Regions from separate parts of the Caulobacter sp. 05T431 genome, predicted to be linked through region 1. Evidence: predicted binding sites of a transcription regulator. Region 1 holds the regulator's gene; the other holds the start of a gene.
What was found. Region 1 encodes LexA, which represses DNA repair genes until DNA is damaged. Its sites were predicted from a motif close to ATGTTCNCNANNTGTTCT; they were not measured.
Positions count from the first base shown of each region.

Region 2: a site for LexA is predicted at 2,415-2,432, ahead of uvrA (excinuclease ABC subunit UvrA). Genes of this name have one in related genera too.

Region 1 is NZ_JBFTKU010000033.1:7,403-11,722, forward strand. Features, by position in the region: gene AC1U89_RS22995 (ComEC/Rec2 family competence protein) at 1-355, shown strand, start outside; gene AC1U89_RS23000 (glutathione S-transferase family protein) at 358-1,005, shown strand; gene AC1U89_RS23005 (GFA family protein) at 1,034-1,441, shown strand; gene AC1U89_RS23010 (energy transducer TonB) at 1,445-1,846, opposite strand; gene lexA (transcriptional repressor LexA) at 2,040-2,744, opposite strand; gene AC1U89_RS23020 (N-acyl-D-amino-acid deacylase family protein) at 2,996-4,320, shown strand, end outside.
Region 2 is NZ_JBFTKU010000022.1:32,351-36,670, forward strand. Features, by position in the region: gene uvrA (excinuclease ABC subunit UvrA) at 1-2,335, opposite strand, end outside; gene AC1U89_RS18995 (DUF1223 domain-containing protein) at 2,500-3,225, opposite strand; gene AC1U89_RS19000 (hypothetical protein) at 3,388-3,576, shown strand; gene AC1U89_RS19005 (hypothetical protein) at 3,670-4,236, shown strand; gene AC1U89_RS19010 (ATP-binding protein) at 4,253-4,320, opposite strand, start outside.

The DNA.
Region 1 (4,320 bases):
CCGCCGCCGGGGCCTGGTCGTGCCCGAAAGCGCCGCGCCCAGTCCGCTCTACGCCTGCGACCGCCGGTCCTGCGCCCCGACCGCCGAGGCCCCCGTGGCCCTGGCCCTGTCGTGGAGCAAGACCGCGCCCGACTTCACCGACCTGGCGGCGATGTGCGGTGAGGCCGAGATCGTCGTCCTGCGCGGCGCCGTGGCGGCCGCGCCGCCGGCCTGCCGCGACCGGATCGTGCTCGACGCCGACGACTTCGCGACCGGCGGCGCGGCCGAGCTCTATCGGCGTGGCGGGGAATGGTGGATCGTCTGGGCCCAGCCGCTGCGGGGCGTCCGCCCCTGGAGCGGCGCGGCGAGGGGATAGCCATGCTGAAAGTGTGGGGACGGCGCAGCTCGGCCAATGTCCAGAAGGTGCTGTGGCTTGTCGGCGAGCTGGGTCTTCCGCATACGCACATCCCGGCCGGCGGCGATTTCGGCGGGCTGGACGATCCGGCGTTCCGGGCGATGAACCCGCACGGCAAGGTTCCGGTGATCGACGACGGCGGGGTGGTGGTGTGGGAGTCCCACGCCATCTTGCGCTACCTAGCGGCCGTCCATGGCGGTGACCGCTTCTGGAGCGCCGATCCCGCCTTGCGCGCGCTGATCGACGGCTGGATGGACTGGGCGCAGACGGCGCTGCAGCCGGCCTTCCTGGGCGGGGTGTTCTGGGGTTTCTATCGCACGCCGGAGACCGACCGCGACACCGCCGCCGTGGCCAGGGCGCTGGATCATACCGTCCGTTGTCTGACGGTTATCGATCGCCAGCTGACGGATCGCCCGTTCGTCGGCGGCGAGACCCTGTCACTGGCTGACATCGCCATCGGGACCCATCTCTACCGCTGGTTCGAACTGGAGATCGACCGGCCGGACCTTCCGCGCCTGGCGGGCTGGTACGACCGGCTGACGGCCCGGGCGGCCTATCGCGAGCACGTGATGGTCCCGTTCGGGGAACTGAAGGGGCGGTTGGCGTTCTGAGCGTTGGGGGCGAGCGACGGAGGCGACCATGGAACGAAGCGGCGGCTGCGCCTGCGGGGCGGTGCGCTATGTGGCCAGCGGCGGACCGCTGCGGGTGGGGCTGTGCCACTGCCTGACCTGCCGCAAGCGACACGGCGCGCCCTGCAACGCCTTCGCGGCCTTCCGCGCCGACAAGGTGCGGATCGCGGGGCGGACACAGGTCTGGGCCGGCGCCGAACACGGCCTGCTGCACGGCTGCCCGACCTGCGGCTCGCCCCTGTTCTGGACCGCCACCGACGAGGACGACGACGAGATCGAAATCCACCTGGGCGGACTGGACGAGATCGGCCAGTTCACGCCGCAGTACGAGGTCTGGGTCAAACGCCGCGAGCCCTGGCTGCCGCCGCTGAACGTGCCGCAATATGTCGAGAACCGGCCGGCGGGAATGCCGACCTGAGGGCTACTCGAAACGCAKCCTGAAATCGTGGGAACTGCGGGACGTGAAGCGGATCGTCAGATGCAGCGTGCGCCCCTCGATCGATTCGCTCGACTTGACCCTGGCGGCGACCCTGGAGGCGGCCAGCAGCTTGGCCGCGGCCTGGTCGAAGCCGTAGCCGCTGATCCCCGGCGAACCGAAGAAGCAGTCTTCCAACGCGCCTTTCCGGCCGATCGTGCAGGTCGCTTCCACGACATCGGACACGCCCATGCGCTGGGCGTAGTCGGGATAGTACTGATCAGCCTGGAACTTGCCCGTGTTGATCTTCACATCCTGCGCGCCGAGCGGGGTTTGGGTGGAAGCCGCGAGGGCCGGAGCCTCGACGGCCGGGGCCGTCTGCAGGGCCAGGATGAAAGGCAGGATCAAGGCGTGTCCCTCGGGGTGACTTCGTTCTTGGGTAGCTTGAGCATGGTTGCCCGTCCACCACGCTTCCGCAAATTGGAACCCAAAACGAAAAGGCGCTGAGTCCGGTCAGCCAGACTCAACGCCTTATGATCTGGGTCCCGGTTTTGGCTCGCGCCGAACTTCGTTTCGCCGGGATGAGCGGAGGCGGGGACGGCTAGTGATACCGCCGGATCAGCCCCACCAGCTTGCCCTGCACCTCGACCTGGTCGGGGCCGAAGATGCGGGTCTCGTACTTGGGGTTGGCCGCTTCCAGGGCGATCGAGCCGCCCTTCTTGCGCAGGCGCTTGAGGGTGGCTTCCTCGCCGACCAGGGCCACGACGATCTCGCCGCTGTTGGCCGTGTCGCCCTTCTTGATGATCACATAGTCGCCGTCGAGGATGCCGGCCTCGATCATCGAGTCGCCCTGGACTTCCAGCACGTAGTGCTCGCCGCCGCCCAGCATGGTCTCGGGCACCGGCAGGCGCTCGCGTTCGTGCTGGATGGCGTCGATCGGGGTGCCGGCGGCGATGCGGCCCAGGATCGGCAGTTCGCGCGTGTTGTCGGCGGCGATCGGCGGGGCCGGGATCGACGGGGTCTGCCCGCCGCCCTCGACCACCTGCGGCTTGAAGGTCCCGCGCCCCTTGGGCGGCGAGGCCGTCGTAGCCTGCTGGGGCAGCTTGACCACTTCCAGCGCCCGGGCCCGGTGGGCCAGGCGGCGGATGAAGCCGCGCTCCTCGAGGGCGGTGATCAGGCGGTGGATGCCGGACTTAGACGCCAGGTCKAGCGCCTCCTTCATCTCGTCGAAGGAGGGGGAGACGCCGGTCTCCTTGATCCGTTCGTGGATGAACATCAGCAGCTCGTGCTGCTTGCGCGTGAGCATGTCCGGCCTCGCCAGTTGTCGCGGAACAAACCGCAAACCTCTGCAGATGTTCTCTAGGTGTTCTTCGTTGATGTCAAGTTAACGGTGTTCGCCGGAAAGGCGGCCGAAATCCCTAGGAAATACAGGCGTCGCTCCGGGGGGCGTGGCGGCGATCCCCCGGGGGCGGCCGAATCGAGGGGCCCCAGGCTTGACGACCGGCCGCGCGAGGCGGAGCCTCCTGAACAACGATAAGTCACGGGAGGACGCGGCCCATGGCCGAGCACGCCGCCGAGCACGCCTACGACCTGGTCCTCCACGGCGGGACGGTGCTGGACGGGACCGGCGGCCCGGGCTTCGTCGCTGATGTGGCGGTCAAGGACGGCCTGATCGCCGCGATCGGGCCAGGCCTCGCGCCCGGCCGCGAGGAGATCGACGCGCGGGGCCGCCTGGTCACCCCGGGCTTCGTCGACATCCATACCCACTATGACGGCCAGGCGACCTGGGACAGTTCGATGACGCCCAGCGCCGGGCACGGGGTCACCACCGTGGTCATGGGCAATTGCGGCGTGGGCTTCGCGCCGTGCCGGCCCGAGGACCGCGACCGGCTGATCCGTCTGATGGAGGGCGTCGAGGACATCCCGTTCCCGGTGTTGACCGAGGGCCTGCCCTGGGCCTGGGAGAGCTTTCCCGACTATCTGGACTTCCTGGCCGGCCGCGCCTTCGACGTCGACATCGGCGCCCAGCTGCCGCACGCGGCCCTGCGGGTGTTCGTGATGGGCCAGCGTGGGGCCGACCGCGAGCCGGCGACCCCCGCCGACGTCGCCGCCATGGCCGCCATCGCCCGGCGCGCGGTCGAGGCCGGGGCCCTGGGCTTTTCCACCTCGCGGACGCTGAACCACCGCACCAGCGACGGCCAGCCGACCCCGACCCTGACGGCGGGCGAGGACGAACTGACCGGGATCGCCCTGGGCCTGGCCGCCGCCGGCAAGGGCGTGCTGCAGCTGGTCTCGGATTTCTTCCCCGACGGCCCGGCCGAGCTGGCCATGCTGCGGCGGATCGTCGAGCGGTCCGGGCGGCCGCTGTCGTTCTCTCTGGTGCAGAGCCCCAAGTCGCCCGAGGGCTGGAAGGCGATGCTGGCGGGCCTGGCCGAGGCCGTCGACGCCGGCCTGCCGATGAAGGCCCAGGTCTGCGGCCGGCCGGTGGGKGTGCTGTTCGGCCTGGAGCTGACCCTCAACCCGTTCAGCCAGAACCCGGTCTTCGCCGAGATCGCCAAGGCGCCCCTGGCCGACAAGGTCGCCGCCCTGCGGGACCCGGACTTCCGCGTCCGGCTCTTCGCCCACGACGGCGACGCCAAGGGGCCGTTCGCCGGCAGCGCCCTGCGCGCCTGGGACAACCTCTTCCCCATGAACGCGGTCCCCGACTACGAGCCGACCGCCGACAAGACGGTGGCGGCGATCGCGGCGCAGGAGGGCCGCGACCCGGCCGCCGTGGCGCTGGACGCCATGCTGCGCAACGGCGGGCGCGGCATGCTCTACCATCCGTTCCTGAATTATGCCGACGGGTCGCTGGACCCCAGCCTGGCCATGCTGCTGCATCG
Region 2 (4,320 bases), on a different contig from region 1:
GCTGGCCCTTGCAGACGTCGCAGGTGACGTAGACGTCGGGCAGGAAGTGCATCTCGATCTTGATCAGGCCGTCGCCCTGGCAGGCCTCGCAGCGGCCGCCCTTGACGTTGAAGCTGAAGCGGCCGGGGCCGTAGCCGCGCGCCTTGCTTTCCGGCAGCTGGGCGAACCAGTCGCGGATCGGGCCGAAGGCGCCGGTATAGGTGGCCGGGTTCGAGCGCGGGGTGCGGCCGATCGGCGACTGGTCGATGTCGATGACCTTGTCGAAGTTCTCCAGCCCCTCGATCCGCTCGTGCGAGGCCGGGGCGTCGCTGGCGTTGTTCAGGCGGCGCGCGGCGGCCTTGTACAGGGTCTCGATCGTGAAGGTCGACTTGCCGCCGCCCGACACGCCGGTGATGCAGGTGAAGGTGCCGACCGGAATCTCGCCCGTCACGTCCTTCAGATTGTTGCCCTTGGCGCCGACGACGCGGAGCATCTTCTTCTTGCTGATCGGGCGGCGCTGTTCGGGCACCTCGATCTCGCGCGCGCCGGTCAGGTACTGACCGGTGATGCTCTTCGGGTTGGCCATGATGTCGGCCGGCTTGCCCTCGGCGACGATCTCGCCGCCATGCACGCCCGCCGCCGGGCCCATGTCGATCACATAGTCGGCGGTGAGGATGGCCTCCTCGTCGTGCTCGACGACGAGCACGGAGTTGCCGAGGTCGCGCAGGCCCTGCAGCGACTGGAGCAGGCGGGTGTTGTCGCGCTGGTGCAGGCCGATCGACGGTTCGTCCAGCACGTAGAGCACGCCGGTCAAGCCGCTGCCGATCTGACTGGCCAGGCGGATGCGCTGGCTCTCGCCGCCCGACAGGGTGCCCGAGCCGCGCGACAGGTTCAGATAGTCCAGGCCCACGTCGACCAGGAACCGCAGGCGGTCGTTGATCTCCTTCAGGATCCGCCGGGCGATCTCCATCTGCTTGTCGGTCAGGTGGCTTTCCAGCGCCGTGAACCAGTCGCGGGCCGGGCGGATGGCCAGGTTCGAGACGGCGGCGATGTCCAGGCCGTGGATCTTCACGGCCAGGGCTTCGGGCTTCAGGCGCTTGCCGTGACAGACCTCGCAGGGGGTGTCCGACTGATAGCGGCCCAGCTCCTCGCGGACCCAAGAGCTGTCGGTCTCGCGCCAGCGGCGCTCCAGGTTCGGCAGCACGCCCTCGAAGGGCTTGGCCACCTCGTATTTGCGGGCGTTGTCGTCGTAGACGAACTTGATCTTCTCGCCCTTGGAGCCTTGCAGCACGATCTGGCGGGCGCTTTCCGGCAGCTTGTGCCAGGGCTCGTCCATCGAGAAGCCGTAGTGGCGGGCCAGGGCCTGCAGGGTCTGGGTGTAGAGCGGCGAGGGGCCCTTGGCCCACGGCGCGACCGCGCCCTTTTGCAGGCTGCGGTCCTTGTCGGGGATCACCAGATCGGCGTCGAAGGCCAGCTTGGCGCCCAGGCCGTCACAGGCCGGGCAGGCGCCCGCCGGGTTGTTGAACGAGAACAGTCGCGGCTCGATCTCGGCGATCGTGAAGCCGCTGACCGGGCAGGCGAAGCGTTCGGAGAACAGCAACCGGCGCGGCTCCTTCTCGCCTTCCTCGATATTGGCCCATTCGGCGACGGCCAGGCCGTCGGCCAGGCGCAGGGCCTGCTCCATGGAGTCGGCCAGCCGCTGCTCCATGCCCGGCTTGGTGACGATGCGGTCCACGACCACGTCGATGTCGTGCTTGAACTTCTTGTCGAGCGCCGGGGCGTCCTCGATCGGATAGAACTCGCCGTCGATCTTCAGCCGCTGGAAGCCGGCCTTCTGCCACTCGGCGATCTCCTTCTTGTACTCGCCCTTGCGGTCGCGGACGACGGGAGCGAGCAGATAGAGGCGCGTGCCTTCCGGCAGGGCGGTGATCTTGTCGACCATCTGGCTGATGGTCTGGCTCTCGATCGGCAGGCCGGTGGCCGGCGAATAGGGAACGCCCACGCGCGCCCACAGCAGGCGCATGTAGTCGTGAATCTCGGTGACCGTGCCCACCGTCGAGCGCGGGTTGCGCGAGGTGGTCTTCTGCTCGATCGAGATGGCCGGGGACAGGCCCTCGATCAGGTCCACGTCCGGCTTGCTCATCAGTTCCAGGAACTGGCGGGCGTAGGCCGACAGGCTCTCCACATAGCGGCGCTGGCCCTCGGCGTAGATGGTGTCGAACGCCAGGGAGCTCTTGCCCGACCCCGACAGGCCGGTCAGCACCACGAGCTCGCCCCGCGGGATGTCGACGCTGACGTCCTTGAGATTGTGCTCCCGCGCGCCGCGCACGCGGATGAAGTTCAGTTGTTCAGCCATGTTTTCCGGAACGCGTAGGGCCGTGGGAGGAGCCACGGCGGGACGGCTATATGTAGGGCGCAGACCGGCGATTAACACAAGAACAAGGTGCGAACAAATGTCGCTGTGGCGGCAGGTGGCGACAGACTGCTGACATCAGGTGTCAGCAGCCGCCCAAGAGCGCGTCAGAGTCGCGCCGCCGCCAGGATCGGGCCGCCGTTCCGGGCTTGGACCAGCACCGCCGTGCGCAGGGCTGGATCGGCCGGCGGAAGGGTCGCGAACGCCACCGGGGCGCCGTTCCAGCCGCCCAGGCGGGTCAGTTCGCGGACGACGTCGCGGTGGGGCAGGGTCTTGCCGTTGTTCTCGCCGCGCTGGATGGCCACCTGCTGGACGCGCGGATCGTAGCGCACCAGCCAGACGTCGGCGCCGGCCTTGGGGGCCTGGCCGGCGCCGATCTCGACCCGGCCGCGCGACAGGGCGACCGTGGCGTCCATGGTCGGCCGGGCGCGGCGCAGGGCCAGATCGACGTCGCGGGCGTTCGTGCCGATCAGGTCCTCGCGGCCCTCGACCACCATCTGCGGCGTGCCAAGCTGGGCGCCCAGGCCGCGGGCGTAGGCCTTCCGGCGGTCGGTGAAGGCGGGCGTGGCGAAGGTGTCCTTCCAGCCCAGCTGGTCCCAGTAGGTGACCCCGAAGCTGAGGGCTAGGACGTCGGGCCGGTCGGCCAGGGCGTTGAGGTTGGCGTTGGCCGGCGGGCACGACGAACAGCCCTGGCTCTGGAACAGCTCCAGCACCACCGGACGCTGGGCCGTGCCGCCGGTCCCGGCCATCGACCAGGCCCCGACGGCGACCGCCAGGACGGTCCCGGCCGCCAGGCTGGCCCAGGCCGTCTTCCGCATCGTGGTTCGTGTCATGACGCGCGTCCCTGTGGTCATCGAGGATCAGTTCGCGGCGGGCGGGACAGAGGTTACAGCGTTCACGAACAATAAACCGCCTTTGGAAGCGCAACCTTCAGCACCCCTGGTGTCTATGGCTGGACGGACGCGCGTCGGGCGCGTGGCGCGAGGACGACGAGCTTGGCCAAGGCGGCGAAGGACGAGGCGAAGGCGGCCCCCGAGGCTCCGGCCAAGGGCAAGGGCGGCAAGGCCGCCAAGGTCGCGCGCCAGCGTTCCGAGATCGACGACGTCATCACCCTGGTCGTCTGCATCGCCTGCACGATCTGGGCCTTTAAGATCATCGTCGACCTGGGCGCGCTGAGCTTCTAGGCGACGCCGAGGGCGCGCTCCTCCCCGGCAAGGACTTGCGGCGGCCGCGCGGTCGCGTTGTATGGTCAAGTCTTGGGATGGGGGATCGGCCTGGTGAAGAAGCTGTTGGCGTTCGCGGCCTTGGGATGGCTCGGGGCGGCGTGGCCGACGGCGGCGTGCGCCGAGACCTCGATCGAGACCTTCCGAACCCTGTGCGTGGCCAACGGGCCGAACCCGGAGGCGATCGCCACCGCCGCTTCGGCCCTCGGCTACAAACCCTTGCCGGTCGATCAGGTCGAGAAGGCGGGTTATCACTATGGGCGCATGCAGGCCTTCTTCCTGCCGAACGACGCAAAGCGACCCAAGCTGATCCTGGGCGTCGCTGAGCTCCCGTCGGGGATGACGGGGAACATGTGCGTCTTCATGTACGACATCGACGCCTCGGAGGACCCGGCGGCGTCGATGGAGGCCTTGCTCAAGGTCGGACCGCCGCTGGACATGCCGCCGGGCAAGGTCTTCCTGTTCACCGACGACGGTGGCGTCCTGCGGCCCGCGACGCCCGGCGGGGATATCCGGGCGATGGCGGTCCAGGCGCAGGGCAAGCTTAGGCTCGCGATTCCCGCCAAATCGGAGGGCGCTGCTCTCCTGCAGATCCTCGCACTGATCCCGACGTCGAAGTAGGGGGCGACTTACGCCGCTACCCCAGCGCCGCCACCGCGTCGCCCCTCGGCGGGCCGCTCAGGGCCACGTCCAGGGCCTCGACCA